One region of the Caproiciproducens sp. NJN-50 genome, then DNA from elsewhere that is predicted to be linked to it. Evidence: a T-box and tRNA genes for the amino acid it is inferred to sense, from the RefSeq annotation. Region 1 holds a T-box; the other holds one or more tRNA genes.

Region 1 (7,221 bases):
GACTTTTATATTCTCAGCGTACAAGCGGACGATATGTCACGGAGGATGTACAGAAAATCATGCAGACGAAAAACAATCTTGCGGCGGATTTAATACAGGATTTTATTCAGAAGATGAACCGGCTTGGATTCGACAGGGAACAGACGGTCAGCTTACTGAACCGTATGATTAAGGAGGAAGGGCAGAATGGATGACAGCATACTCGAGTGCCGCAGCCTGGTGAAGTATTTCCCGGGGTGCCTTGCGCTCAATTCCGTCAGTATTTCCGTGCCGAAAGGCCGTATTGTGGGTCTGCTCGGACCGAACGGAAGCGGAAAAAGCACATTGATTAAACTTGCAAACGGGCTTTTGACGCCCAGCTCCGGGCAGATTCTGGTCGGTGGCATGGCACCGGGCATTGAAACGAAAAAAATCGTTTCCTATTTGCCGGAGAGGACTTACCTGAACGACTGGATGAGCGTCCAGACGATGATTGATTTCTTCGGCGATTTTTATGCGAACTTCAACAAGTCCAAAGCCTATGATATGCTGCAGAGGCTGCATATCAATCCCGGAGACCGTTTAAAGACGATGTCAAAGGGGACCAAGGAGAAGGTGCAGCTGATTCTCGTGATGAGCCGCGAAGCGGAGCTGTACATCCTCGACGAGCCGATCGGCGGCGTCGATCCCGCCGCAAGGGACTACATTTTGGATACCATTATCAGCAATTACAGTGAAAATGCCACGGTGCTGATTTCGACGCATCTGATTACGGATGTGGAGAAGGTCCTGGACGAAGTGATTTTCATCAATATGGGCAACATCGTCCTGACTTCCACCGTCGACGAGATACGGGAGAGGGAAGGAAAGAGTGTCGACGCACTTTTCAGGGAGGTGTTCAAATGCTAGGCAAGCTTCTGAAATATGAAATGAAAGCGACGGCGCGGACTTTTCTTCCGATTTACGGATTGATCCTTTTGCTCGCCATCGTCAACAAGCTGATCTGGAATGCCGACGTACAGAACTTTGACATCCCGCGCATGGTTTCGATGAGCGTTTATGTGATGCTGATTGTCGCGGCATTCGTCATCACGCTGGTGGTGACCGTCCAGCGCTTTAATAAAAACCTGCTGGGCGACGAGGGCTATCTGTCCTTTACCCTGCCGGTGAAAACGCACAGCCATATCGACGCGAAAATGATCATCACGCTGCTGTGGTCCGCGCTGAGCATTCTGGTTTCGGTCATCTCCGTCTTCATTATGGTGGCGGACGAACAGACCCTGACGCAGTTCAGCCGCGGATGCGCGGAATTGGGAGAATTATACCGGCAATACGGATTATCCGCACATCTGATTGCCATAGAGATCATCGTCCTGATCGTAGTCGCTTTTCTGTCCAGCATTCTGGAGATTTATGCGTCGATTGTAGTGGGCAATCTGGCCGGACGCCACAAGCTGCTGGCGGGCGTGGGCACGTTCCTCGGCTTTGGCATCGTCGAGCAAATCATTTCCTCCCTGCTGTTCAAAGGATTTGGCCCGCGGATTCAAATCTATTTCGAGTCGTTTCATTACTCGCTGGGCCTGTTCCCGGCCGAACCCGCGGAGGTTGCGTTGCTGATCGTGATCCTTTACACCGCGGTTTTCGGTGTTGCCTTTTACTTTTTCACCAATTGGATGCTCAGCAAAAAACTGAATTTGGAATAAGCCGTAAAAATAAAAAGGACCTCCGGATGCAGTTCATTCTGCAGCCGGAGGTTTTTTCATACCCGGGATGGGACTCAACCCGGATTTTAATCAATTATTCTGTGGGCAATTATTCAGTCAACGCCCTGTTCAGCCAGACATCCGCCAGATCCATCGCGCGGTAAAGCCCGTCTTTTTCACTGGCTTTTACGATTTGTTTCCGATTGCGCACGGTCTGGTCCGTCAGCATCAGCTGAATGCTGACCCGGTCCGCCACATCCATGTCCTTTACTTTTTTCTTGCTTTTAATTTCCAGCCTGACGACATAACGGTCTTTCATGCTTCCGTAATAAATCACATCGCCGCAGCGCACCAGTGGTTTGCCCTTGTAGGTTGGAAACTGCGGTTCCCCGTCTGTTTGTTTGTCTGCCATTCGCCGTCCTCCTCTTCTTTTATGTCGTTCGGACCCGAATTATTCGCCCAGATACGATTTTACCAATACCTGCAGCAGCTCATCCCGGTCAATCCGGCGGATCAGGCTCCGCGCGTTGTTGTGAGTTGTAATATAAGTGGGGTCCTCCGAAAGGATATATCCCACAATCTGGTTGATGGGATTGTAGCCCTTTTCCTTCAGAGCGTCGTATACAGTTGTGAGGATTTTCTTGATGCCTTCCTCCCGGTCGCTTCCCAGTGAAAAAGTTACCGTTTTATCGAGCATAGAAACACCTCCAGTATTTTTCATCATACAACAATGGGCAATGAAATGCAAGAAGTAAATGCAAATTAAGAGCGAAGGACGGCTCCGATGCTTTCAAGCTCTCTCACGGCCCGTTTCATCGCAGCCGTAATCTGGTCTTCCGTCAGCGTACCGCTTGAGGAACGGAGCACGACGCGGAATGCTGCGCTCTTTTTGCCTTTTTCAATCTGTTCCCCGCGGTACACGTCGAAAAGCTCAATTTTCTCAAGCAGGGGACCGATTCCGGAACGGATCGCACGCTCCAGAGTCATGACCGGTATCCTGTCGTCGCAGATCAGGGCGAGGTCCCTCTCGACGGCGGGAAACCTGGGAAGCGGGCGGTAAATCTTTTCCATTTTGGCGTATTGATACAGTGTGTCCACGTCAAGCGTAAAGCTGATGACCCTGCAGTCCATGCCGTAGTTTTCCGCAGCTTTCGGATGAAGCTCCCCAATGACGCCGAACAGGCTGCCGCCGATGGATAATACGGCGCAGCGGCCGGGATGGTAGCTGAATTCGTCCGATGAGGCGGCAATGTCCCAGCCCGTTACACTAAGTTTTTCCAGAAGGTCCTCCACCATACCTTTCGCGGTGAAGAAATCGGCGCCGTCGCCGTACATGCCGCAGATGAGCTTCAGCTTTTCTTCCGGCAGCCGGTCCGCCGAGGTCGGGAGATACTCCGTCGCCAGCTCGTAAAGACAGGCGGAGCCGTTGCGGTTATTGTAGTTTCGGGAGAGGACGTCCATCATGGAGGGCAGGGCGGTGGTGCGCATGATGCCGGTGTCCTCGCCGAGGGGATTCGAGATGACGACGGAATTGCGAAGCGGGGAATCCTTTGGCATCAGGATCTTATCGTAATATTTCGGGCTGATGAAGGAGTAGGTCATGATCTCGCTCGCGCCGAGCGCCAGCATGGTGTCCCCGACCAGCCGCTCAAATTTTTGCCGTGCGGTGTATCTTCCCTGCGCCCCGCCGCTGAGCGAGGTGGAAGCAATTTTGTCGTATCCGTAAAAACGGGCGATTTCCTCCGCAATATCCGCCTTATGAACGAGGTCGGGACGGAAGGAGGGGACCAGGATCTCGTCGCCGTCGAATCCGCAGTCCAGCTTGCTTAGAATCCGCTTCATCTCTTCCTTGTCAAGGGAGATGTCGAGAAAACGGTTGATCCAGTCCGGCTCCAGGCGGATTCTGCGGGGCTCCTCGGAAAAATGGCGGTCTTCGATGATGCCGTCGGTCACATCGCCCGCGTCCAGCAGTTCCACAAGCTCGCACGCCCGGTCCAGCGCGGGGATGCAGTTGTTCGGGTCCAGCCCTTTTTCGTACAGGGAGGAAGCGTCCGTGCGCATGCCGAGGTCGCGCGCGGTCGTGCGGACCGAAGAACCCTTGAAGCAGGCGGATTCGAACACGATGGTCGTGGTGCCGTCCACGATTTCACTGTTTTCGCCGCCCATGACGCCGGCGATGGCGACCGCGCGGCTTTCGTCCGCGATGACCAGGTTGTTGGAATGAAGCATGTGCGGCGCGCTGTCCAGCGTGGTGATCGCTTCGCCGTCCCTTGCCCGGCGCACCGTGATTTTGTGCCCCTCGATGAACCGGTAGTCGAACGAGTGCATCGGCTGGCCGTATTCCAGCATCACATAGTTCGTGATGTCGACGATATTGTTGATCGGGCGCACGCCCATCGCGCGAAGGCGCTCGCGCATCCAGCGCGGGGACGGTTTCACCCTTACGTTTTTCACGACGCGGGCGGAGTACATCGGGCAGAGGTCGGGCGCTTCCACCGAGACGCTCAGCAGTTCTTTCCCGGAGCCGTGGCCGCCTTTGACGACGGGCACATGGAGTTTCAGGGGCTTGTGGAACGTTGCGGCGGCTTCGCGGGCCAGACCGATGACGGAAAAGCAGTCCGGCCGGTTGGAGGTGATCTCAAACTCGACGATCGTGTCGTTCAGGCCGGCGGCTTCCCGGATCGGCTGGCCGGGGCGGCAGTCTTCCTGTAAAACAAAGATCCCGTCCTCGATCGCATAGGGAAAGTCGTGTTTGGTCAGGCCGAGCTCCGAAAGGGAGCAGAGCATCCCGTTGCTCTCCAGGCCGCGCAGCTTCCCTTTTTTGATCTTCTTGCCGCCCGGAAGGCTGGAATTGTGGAGCGCGACAGGCACGAGGTCGCCGGCTTTCAGGTTCTGCGCTCCGGTGATGATCTGGAGCGGTTCGTCGCCGCCGACATCGGTCATGGTGATCCACATGTGATCGGAATCCGGATGGCGCTCCAGGGAAAGTACTTTTCCGACCACCACGTTTTCGATTTCGCTGCCTTCCGTCCTCCAGCTTTCCACCTTGGAACCGCTCATGGTCATTGCCTCCGTGAAGAAACGGATCGGCATATCGTCAAGCTCAACGAATTCCTTGAGCCATTTCTTGGACAAATCCATATTGCTTCCCCCTTAAAACTGATTCAAAAACCGCACGTCGTTTTCGTAGAACAGACGAAGGTCGTCGATGCTGTATTTGCGCATGACGAGGCGTTCCAGCCCCATGCCGAAAGCGAAGCCGCTGTACTCCTCCGGATCGATGCCACAGTTCGAGAGCACCTTCGGATGGACCATGCCGCAGCCAAGAATTTCGATCCAGCCTTCGCCCTTGCACAGGCGGCAGCCTTCGCCGTGACAGTTGAAGCACTGCACGTCGACTTCCGCGGAAGGCTCCGTGAACGGGAAATGATGCGGGCGGAACCGGACGACGGAGTCCTCGCCGTACATGCGCTTGATAATGGTTTCCAATGTGCCTTTCAGATTCGCGAACGTGATCCCCCTGTCGACCACAAGCCCCTCGATCTGATGGAACAGCGGGGAGTGGGTGGCGTCCACGGCGTCGGAGCGGTAGACGCGCCCGGGGGAAATCACGCGGATCGGCGGTTTCTGCGTTTCCATGGTCCGCACCTGCACGGGGGAGGTCTGCGTGCGGAGCAGAATGTTGTCGGTGATATAAAACGTATCCTGCGTGTCGCGCGCGGGATGGTCCTTCGGGATGTTCAGAGCCTCAAAGTTATAGTAGTCGTACTCGACCTCCGGCCCGCTGACGATGTCGAATCCCATTCCGATAAAGATTTCCTTGATTTCGTTGAGTTCCAGGCTCAGCGGGTGCCTGTGGCCCAGGGCGTGCCGTTTTCCCGGCATGGTGACGTCGATTTCTTCCCTTTTCAGCTTCAGGGCCGTCTCCGCCTCGTGAAGCTCGGCGGCCCGGTCCGTCAGTTCCTTTTCGAGCAGGGCGCGCAGTTCGTTCGCGAACTGCCCGATGATGGGCCTCTCCTGTTCCGACAGGCTGCGCATCTGTTTCAGAATGGCGGTCAGCTCGCCCTTTTTTCCCAGATATTTGATGCGGAGAGTTTCAAGGCCCTGCCGGTCCATCGTCCCTTTGAGCTCCTCCTCCGCCTTTTTGCGGAGATTCTCCAGCTGCTCTTTCATCATATGGGTCATCCTTTCTGCTTCAATGCAAAATAAAAACGCCTTCCTCCCGCAAGGGACGAAGGCGAAAGCTCCGTGGTACCACCCTAATTGTAACTTTAAAGGACTTTAACGGCGCCGCCCGTCACGGCCTACTGCGTTCGGTTCAGCCGCACCGCTCCAAAGGGAACTTCGCCGCTCTATTCCGCAAATGCGCTTCCAGCCGATGACGCATTTTCTCTGATCGGAATGAAGAAAGGTTACTTCCTTTTTCATTGCGTTTTTGATTTTTACAAAATACAATATAACACGGATCATATCCAAATGCAAGGGAAATATCCATTTGTCCGCGGAACGGGCGGGACCGGCGCTTAAAAAACAAGGCTGAAAATTGTATTCGATTCCAGCATGTGTTAAAATATAAAAAAATGCTCTGGAGGGGGAGATCCGTGGACATTTTTATTGAACAGCTGGTTAAAAAGAAATCAGGCCCGCGGGATTATCTGTTTTTCACGGGGATTGTGCTGATTGGGGCGCTGGTGGTTTTTCTTTCCATACTTTTTCTCCCGTCTCTGGCGATTTTTGTCCTTGCCGCCGTCTGCTGCGGCGCTTATCTCCTGATTACTTCGCGGAATCTGGAATTTGAGTACAGTGTGACCAACGGCGATCTCACGATCGACAGGATTATTGCCAAGCGGAAACGAAGACGGATGATTTCCGTCGATGCCCGCACGGTGGAGAAAATGGGAAAATATGACCCTCAGAAGCTTCGCTCGAAAAACTTCGACGCGCGGATCTTTTCGTCCGAAACGGAAAAAGGGACGGACGCGTGGTATCTCTGCGCACACCATTTCGAAAGGGGGAACGTGCTGATCGTTTTCAGCCCGAACGAAAAGATACTGAACTCGATCCGGCCGTTTTTGCAAAGGCAGGTGGCAAAGGATGCTTTTGGTCGGTACTGATCTGGTGGAGATCGCCAGAATTGAAAAATCCATGCGGAACCCGTTGTTCTGTGCCCGGATTTTGGGGAAAACAGAATATGAACAGCTTTCCCGGCGCGGCTTTCCCGTGCAGAGCGTAGCGGCCAGTTTCTGCGCGAAAGAGGCCTTTTCCAAAGCGGTCGGGACGGGCCTTGGAGGTTTCCGCCTGCGGGAGGCGGAGCTTCTGCGCGCGCCGAACGGCGGGCCGGAGCTTCGCCTTTCCGGAAAAGCGGCGGAACTTGCGGGGAAAACACGTTTTTCCGTCAGTGTGACGCACACCGCAACATCCGCCGCCGCGACCGTCGTCGGATGGGGGGAGGAAGCGCTTCCGGTGGAGCAGGCGTTGCCGAAGGAACTGCCTGAAGGGGAAAAAATCCTGCGGGACATGCTCAGGCCCCGTGATCCGG
Region 2 (7,221 bases), 470 kb from region 1:
AAAATTGTTCCTTCCGACGAAGACATTGAGAAGGAATACGCCAAACTGGCTGAAAATTACAAGATGGATGCCGACAAGGTGAAATCTTTCGTCCGTAAAGAAGATCTCGCGGAGGATCTCGCAGTGGAGAAGGCTTTTGACCTGGTGCGCGACAGCGCCGTGGTTGCGGAAGAAAGGGAATAACCGGAAAGAGACAGCCGGCGCAGCAAAAAGATGCCGGAGAGCGGAATAAATCATCTGATTCCGCCAATGCTCTATTATTGCCGGCCACTGGAGGGATTGAGAAATGAGCAGTTTAGTGCCCTATGTAATTGAACAAACGAATCGCGGAGAGCGCTCGTACGATATTTTTTCCCGTCTGCTGAACGACAGGATCGTCATGCTGACGGACGAAGTGAATGATGCGACCTCCAGCTTGGTAGTCGCCCAGTTGCTTTATTTGGAGGGCCAGGACCCGGCCAAGGATATCAGCCTTTATATCAACAGTCCGGGGGGGTCCGTTACTGCCGGCCTTGCGATCTACGACACCATGCAGTATGTAAAATGCGACGTATCCACCATCTGTATGGGGATGGCCGCCAGCATGGGAGCGTTTCTGCTCACGGCGGGCGCGAAAGGGAAGCGCTATGCGCTGCCCAACAGCGACATCATGATTCATCAGCCGAGCGGCGGCACGCAGGGTCAGGCAACGGATATTAAAATTCAGGCGGATCACATGCTGCACATCAAGAAAAAGTTGAATGAAATTCTGTCGGAACGCACCGGGCAGCCACTCGAGGTCATTATGAAGGATACCGAACGCGATAATTTTATGACTGCGGAGGAAGCGGTTCGGTATGGATTGATTGACAAGGTGATACAAGGTCATCAAGACTCGATGAAATAGGGTGATAAAATGCCTAACAACGACGACAATAAGGGAAGGGAAATTTGCTGTTCCTTTTGCGGAAAGCCGCAGAGTGAGGCGCGCCGCCTGATTGCGGGGCCTGGTGTTTTCATCTGTGACGAATGTATCGAGCTTTGCACCTCCATCCTGAACGATGAGAAAAATCTGTCCACAAGAAAGGAAAGCTATAACGAGTCGGCTGCGGAACTGCCCAAACCGCAGGAAATCAAAAAGCAGCTCGACGAGTATGTCATTGGGCAGGAAGACGCTAAAATAGCCCTTTCGGTTGCTGTTTATAATCACTATAAAAGAATTTATTACGGCCGTGACAAGGACGATGTTGAACTGACGAAAAGCAACGTCCTTCTGCTGGGGCCGACGGGCGTCGGCAAAACCCTTCTGGCTCAGACGCTCGCCAAAATACTAGACGTTCCGTTTGCAATCGCCGACGCGACAACCCTGACGGAAGCCGGGTATGTCGGGGAAGACGTTGAAAATATCCTTCTGCGCCTGATTCAGGCGGCGGACTTTGATATTGAGAAGGCGGAGCGCGGGATTATTTATATCGACGAGATCGATAAAATCGCTAGAAAATCCGAAAACCCGTCCATTACGAGGGATGTCAGCGGCGAGGGCGTGCAACAGGCTCTGCTGAAGATATTGGAAGGAACCGTTTCCAATGTTCCCCCTCAGGGTGGAAGAAAACATCCTCAGCAGGAATTCTTGCAAATTGACACAACCAATATCCTTTTCATCTGCGGCGGCGCATTTGACGGCCTGAACAAGATCATTGAACGCCGTTCGGCCTTTTCTTCCATCGGATTCGGCGCCCAGGTGCGCAGCAAGTCGGAACTGGATTCCACTTCCTGGATGAAGGATGTCATACCGCACGATCTGGTCAAATTCGGCTTGATTCCCGAACTGGTGGGAAGGCTGCCCGTGATTGCAGCGCTGGACGGCCTTGATGAAGAGGCTTTGGTCCGTATTTTAACCGAACCGAAAAACAGCCTGGTAAACCAATACAAAAAGCTGTTTCAGCTTGACAAGGTTGAACTGGAGTTTCAGCCGGAAGCACTCAGAGCGATTGCAAAGAAAACCCTGGAACGCCGGACGGGCGCCAGAGGGCTTCGGTCGATTTTGGAGAACATGCTGACGGACTTAATGTATCATGTTCCGTCCGATTATACGGTAGAGAAAGTCGTCATCACTCAAGACGCGGTGGAGAATGGGGCAAAACCGGAAATCACTTATAATCCGGATCGAAAGCCGGTTGCGCTCAAAATCACGTCTCCCAGCAAAAGAGGGAGGAAGGACACCGCTTCCTGAGGGAACCAATGCCTGTTGCAGCGCGGCAATCAGATCGCCCTGCAACAGCTTTTTTTTCAAGGAGCTTACTATGAGTATGATAGAAACTGACATACAACACGAATCCGCCGCTATTCCGGCTCTTGCACTGAGAGGGCTCGTTATCTTTCCGGGCATGCTGCTTCAGTTTGACGTCGGCCGCCGAAAATCCATTCTTGCGCTGGAAAAAGCGATGGAGGAAAATCAATTGATTTTCCTTGTTGCTCAAAAAGATCTTTCCGAAAACGACCCGTCTGCGGAACAGATTTTTTCCATGGGGGTCGTTGCAAAAATCAAGCAGGTGATCCGGCGCAACGACGACGGAGTCCGTCTGTTTGCAGAGGGGCTTTACCGTGCGAATGCGACGTCCTATGAATCGGAGAACCCTTTCCTGCTGGTTCATTTGCAGCGGGTTGAGACTCTGCCGTCCCGGTCGACCAGGAGATCAGAGGCGCTGATTCGTTATACGCAAAACCTTTTTGAGCAGTTTATTCAGAACTACACTCACATTCCGCCGGATATTGTAATCGGCGTTGTGCAGAAAAAAGACTGCGGGGAACTGGCGGATTATATCGCGTCCAATATCATGTTTGATTTTGAGGAAAAACAGACAATCCTGGAGGAACTGCATCCGCTCCGCAGGCTGGAAAAGCTCGCGGCAATTCTGAAAAAGGAAACGCAGGTTCTTTCCATTGAGACCCAGATCAGCGAAAAGGCAAAAGAACAGATCGACCGCAACCAGAGGGAGTACTTCCTGCGCGAGCAGATGAAGGCGATCTCCTACGAGCTCGGAGAAGACGACAATCCCCAGCAGGAAGCGGACGAATTGCGCGAGAGGATCGAAAAACTCGGCCTGCCGAAAGCGCAGCATGAAAAGCTGATGAAGGAATGCGACCGTTTGTCCAAAATGCCGGATGGTTCCCATGAGGGAAGCGTGATCGTCAGTTACCTGGAAACCTGCCTGGAGCTGCCGTGGAATGTTTCCAGCAAAGAGCATATCGATTTGAGAAAAGCCCGCAGGATCCTTGACAGGGAGCATTACGGCCTGGAAAAAGTAAAGGAACGCATTCTGGAAGTACTGGCCGTGAAAAAACTCTCGCCTGATATCCGTGGGCAGATCGTCTGCCTGGTCGGCCCTCCGGGGGTCGGCAAGACGTCGATCGCCCATTCGATCGCGGAGGCGACCGGCCGCAAATACGTTCGCGTATCACTTGGCGGCGTCCGCGACGAATCAGATATCGTGGGGCACCGGCGCACCTATATCGGCTCCATGCCGGGGCGGATCATCAATGCCATGAAGCAGGCGGGAACCAACAACCCGCTGATTCTGCTCGATGAGATCGATAAGATGGGCAACAATTTTCGCGGCGATCCCTCTTCCGCCCTTCTTGAAGTTTTGGATTCCGAACAGAACAACGCTTTCTACGACCATTATATCGATATGCCGTTCGACCTGAGCAATGTGCTGTTCATTACGACCGCAAACGACGCAAGCGCGATTCCGGAGCCCCTGTATGACAGAATGGATGTCATTACGCTGGGGAGTTACACGCATCTGGAAAAATACAATATTGCTGTGAAGCATCTGATTCCCAAGCAGCTGAAAAAGCATGGAATCGCCTCCGCACAGCTGAGGATTACGCCTGAGGCCGTTCATAAACTGATCGACGGCTACACAAGGGAGGCCGGCGTCAGGACTCTGGAGCGCAATATTGCTTCACTGTGCAGAAAATGCGCAAAATATTTTGTGGAGGACCGTAAAAAAAGGATTACGATCAGCCCCAAAAAAATCGAGGAGCTTCTTGGACCGGAAAAATTCAAGGAGGACAGCCGAAGCCAGCAGGATATGGTCGGACTGGTCAACGGACTGGCCTGGACCAGCGTAGGCGGGACTCTTCTGCCGATTGAGGTCGCCGTGATGGACGGGACCGGAAAACTTGAGCTGACCGGCTCGCTTGGCGACGTGATGAAGGAATCCGCGCGCACCGCGATCAGCTGCATCCGCACAAGGGCCAGGGGCCTTGGGATCAGCCACGATTTTTACACGAAGTATGATATTCATATTCACGCTCCGGAAGGCGCGATTCCAAAGGACGGACCGTCCGCGGGTACGGCGATGGCTACGGCTATTACGTCGGCGCTCTGCAAGATTCCCGTCCGGCATGATGTTGCCATGACGGGTGAAATCACCCTGCTTGGCCGCGTGCTGCCAATCGGCGGACTGAAGGAAAAGACGATGGCGGCTTACCGCTCCGGAGTCAAAACCGTTATCATCCCTTCCGACAATGTCGCGGACCTCGAAGAAATCGATACCACAGTGAAAAATTCCATCCAGTTCAAGCCGGTTGATCAAATCGATCAGGTTTTGAAAATTGCGCTGACAAAAATGCCGACGCCTCAGGAAGCGTCGGACGCTTCTGAGCCGATGGCGCTCCCGGCCGCAAATAAAATTGACCGCATTTCTTCCGGCACAGCCTCAATTCCGCAGTGACGGTGCCGGAATATGGGGATTGAAACGGCTTTTTTCGAACTTTCGGCCGGCCGCTCGGATCAGCTTCCAGCTTCAACCCTGCCGGAAATTGCTTTTTCCGGCAGATCGAACGCAGGAAAGTCGTCGCTGATCAACCGTCTGCTTCTGCGCAAGTCTCTGGCCAGGACCAGTTCGGCCCCGGGGAAGACCGCAACCGTCAACTTTTACAACCTTGGCTTTTGCCGGTTTGTCGACCTGCCGGGGTATGGGTATGCGAAAGTGTCAAAATCGGAAAAACTTCGATGGGCGGAACTGGCGCAAGGCTATTTCCGCCAGCGGCGCGATATCCGTCTTGTCGTGCAGCTGATGGATCTGCGCCATGCCCCGACCCCGGACGACCTTCAAATGGTAAGTTTTCTGAGCGACGGAAAAGTCCCATTTCTGATTGCGGCAACCAAATGCGACAAACTCAATAAAACGGAGCGCTCTTCTCAGGAGGCAGTGTATTGCGAAAAATTTGGATCGTGTCCGGGGATTCCGATTGTCCCGTGCTCCGCCAAGTCGGGGGAAGGCGTTGGCGTGATTCGCGAAAGAATTCTCTCAGCGTGCAGCTTTGCGGAGAAATAGTTCTTCTATTTGACTTTTCTGCTTTGTAATGATATTCTGTTAAAGTTGGGAGAGTGGTTGCATTGAACTCGAGACTGAAAGACGACAGCGTGGATTTTTTGTTCAGCGCGGTTTTATCTTTAAAAACTCCGGAAGAATGCTATGCTTTTTTTGAAGATCTCTGCACGGTTTCAGAAATCAAGGCGATGTCCCAGAGGCTTTTGGTGGCTCACATGTTGAGCAATAAAAAGGTCTACAGCGATATTGTGGCGACGACCGGCGCCTCCACGGCCACGATTAGCCGTGTCAACCGGTCCCTTCACTATGGATGTGACGGGTACGAGCTCATTTTCCAGAGGCTGGAAGAGGGACAAAAGAATAAATAGATTGAAGCTTTCTTCTGCGGGGCGGTTCGGTGTTTTGCTGGATTCCTTTTAACGCGGCCTGTTGTACTTTTTGTTGGAGCAGGCCGTTCTGCGTTTCGCCGGTGCGCACGCGGAAGAAAGTTTTCTGCCGCCGAAAATTATTACCGGGCCGGCACAATGCTCTGGACCGGAAAGAAAAGAAGATTATGGTAAAAAACCTGAAAAAAGTAGTTTTTCGTGTTGACAAGCGCGGTTAAATATAGTATTATATAACACGTCGCTGATAAATGGGTGAGAACAGTTGACGGGAGCATAGCTCAGCTGGTTAGAGCACCTGCCTTACAAGCAGGGGGTCATAGGTTCGAGTCCTATTGTTCCCACCATTTAGTTGGCTCGGTAGTTCAGCTGGTTAGAACGCTAGCCTGTCACGCTAGAGGTCGTCGGTTCGATCCCGATCCGAGTCGCCATAGTATGCCTCTGTAGCTCAGTCGGTAGAGCAGGGGACTGAAAATCCCCGTGTCGGTGGTTCGATTCCGCCCGGAGGCACCAAAATGCGAACGTAGCTCATCTGGTAGAGCGCCACCTTGCCAAGGTGGAGGTAGCGAGTTCGAGCCTCGTCGTTCGCTCCAGATTGGCGTCATAGCCAAGTGGTAAGGCAAGGGTCTGCAAAACCCTCATCCCCGGTCCGAATCCGGGTGACGCCTCCAAAATGAAAAATTGATTCCATTAAAAGTAACCCGGGCTTTTGTCCGGGTTACTTTTTTGCCTGGCTCCCATTGATATTTAAAAACGCATGTTCTATACTAATTGAAAGCGGCCTGTGCGGAGTCTTCGGTTTTGATGAAAAATGGTAAACGAAGCGTTTATTAGGAAAGGATCTGTTTGAAAGTGGCGAAATTTTGTGTTTCAACAGATTCGGGCTGTGATTTACCCGGAGAATATTGCGAAAAGCGGAACATTTATTTCTATCGAATGAAATACACGGTTGGCGGGGTCGAATATGCGGACCGGATGCACCTCGGAGACTGCCGGGCGTTTTACGATAAAATGCGCGGGGGAGCGGTGCCGCGCACCAGTCAGATGACGCCCGTTGAATTCGAAAATTTCTGGTCGGAGCTTTATCAGAAATATGGGCTGCCGATTCTTCATATTGCGCTGGGAAGCGGAATTTCCGGGACCTACGACAATGCGATGATCGCCAAAACGTTGTTTTTGGGAAAATATCCCGATGCGAAATTATTTGTCATCGATTCAACGCTGGCCTCCATTGGTTACGGAATGCTCTGTATCTGGGCTGCGGACTTGCGTGACGGGGGGAAATCTCCTGAGGAGTGTGAAAAAGCTCTCAATGAGGGAAAGGTGTATATCAATACATATTACACGACCGATGATCTGAAATATTTATATCGCAGCGGGCGGGTAAGCAGGACCGGCGAAATGATCGCTACCGCCCTAAATATCAACCCCATTCTGAATCTTGACAGGGAAGGGCATTTGATCGTCCGTGAAAAAATACGAGGACGGAATCACGCGCTCGGACGTATCGGCGA

What was found. The T-box of region 1 lies ahead of pheS (phenylalanine--tRNA ligase subunit alpha). A T-box ahead of a tRNA ligase gene usually reads a tRNA of that ligase, here a tRNA-Phe.
Region 2: it has a tRNA-Phe gene. The T-box ahead of pheS (phenylalanine--tRNA ligase subunit alpha) is inferred to sense a tRNA for this amino acid. The anticodon was not compared.

What each region holds. Positions count from the first base shown of each region.
Region 1 is NZ_CP035283.1:1,998,482-2,005,702, reverse strand. It holds gene EQM14_RS09655 (GntR family transcriptional regulator) at 1-194, shown strand, start outside; gene EQM14_RS09650 (ABC transporter ATP-binding protein) at 187-888, shown strand; gene EQM14_RS09645 (hypothetical protein) at 882-1,682, shown strand; gene EQM14_RS09640 (hypothetical protein) at 1,792-2,094, opposite strand; gene EQM14_RS09635 (IreB family regulatory phosphoprotein) at 2,134-2,379, opposite strand; gene pheT (phenylalanine--tRNA ligase subunit beta) at 2,445-4,823, opposite strand; gene pheS (phenylalanine--tRNA ligase subunit alpha) at 4,836-5,855, opposite strand; T-box leader at 5,907-6,119, opposite strand; gene EQM14_RS09620 (hypothetical protein) at 6,284-6,796, shown strand; gene EQM14_RS09615 (NAD(P)H-hydrate dehydratase) at 6,777-7,221, shown strand, end outside.
Region 2 is NZ_CP035283.1:1,528,286-1,535,506, forward strand. It holds gene tig (trigger factor) at 1-183, shown strand, start outside; gene clpP (ATP-dependent Clp endopeptidase proteolytic subunit ClpP) at 287-886, shown strand; gene clpX (ATP-dependent Clp protease ATP-binding subunit ClpX) at 896-2,212, shown strand; gene lon (endopeptidase La) at 2,289-4,721, shown strand; gene yihA (ribosome biogenesis GTP-binding protein YihA/YsxC) at 4,734-5,327, shown strand; gene EQM14_RS07360 (YerC/YecD family TrpR-related protein) at 5,390-5,692, shown strand; tRNA gene EQM14_RS07365 (tRNA-Val) at 5,978-6,054, shown strand; tRNA gene EQM14_RS07370 (tRNA-Asp) at 6,062-6,138, shown strand; tRNA gene EQM14_RS07375 (tRNA-Phe) at 6,145-6,220, shown strand; tRNA gene EQM14_RS07380 (tRNA-Gly) at 6,225-6,300, shown strand; tRNA gene EQM14_RS07385 (tRNA-Cys) at 6,305-6,378, shown strand; gene EQM14_RS07390 (DegV family protein) at 6,560-7,221, shown strand, end outside.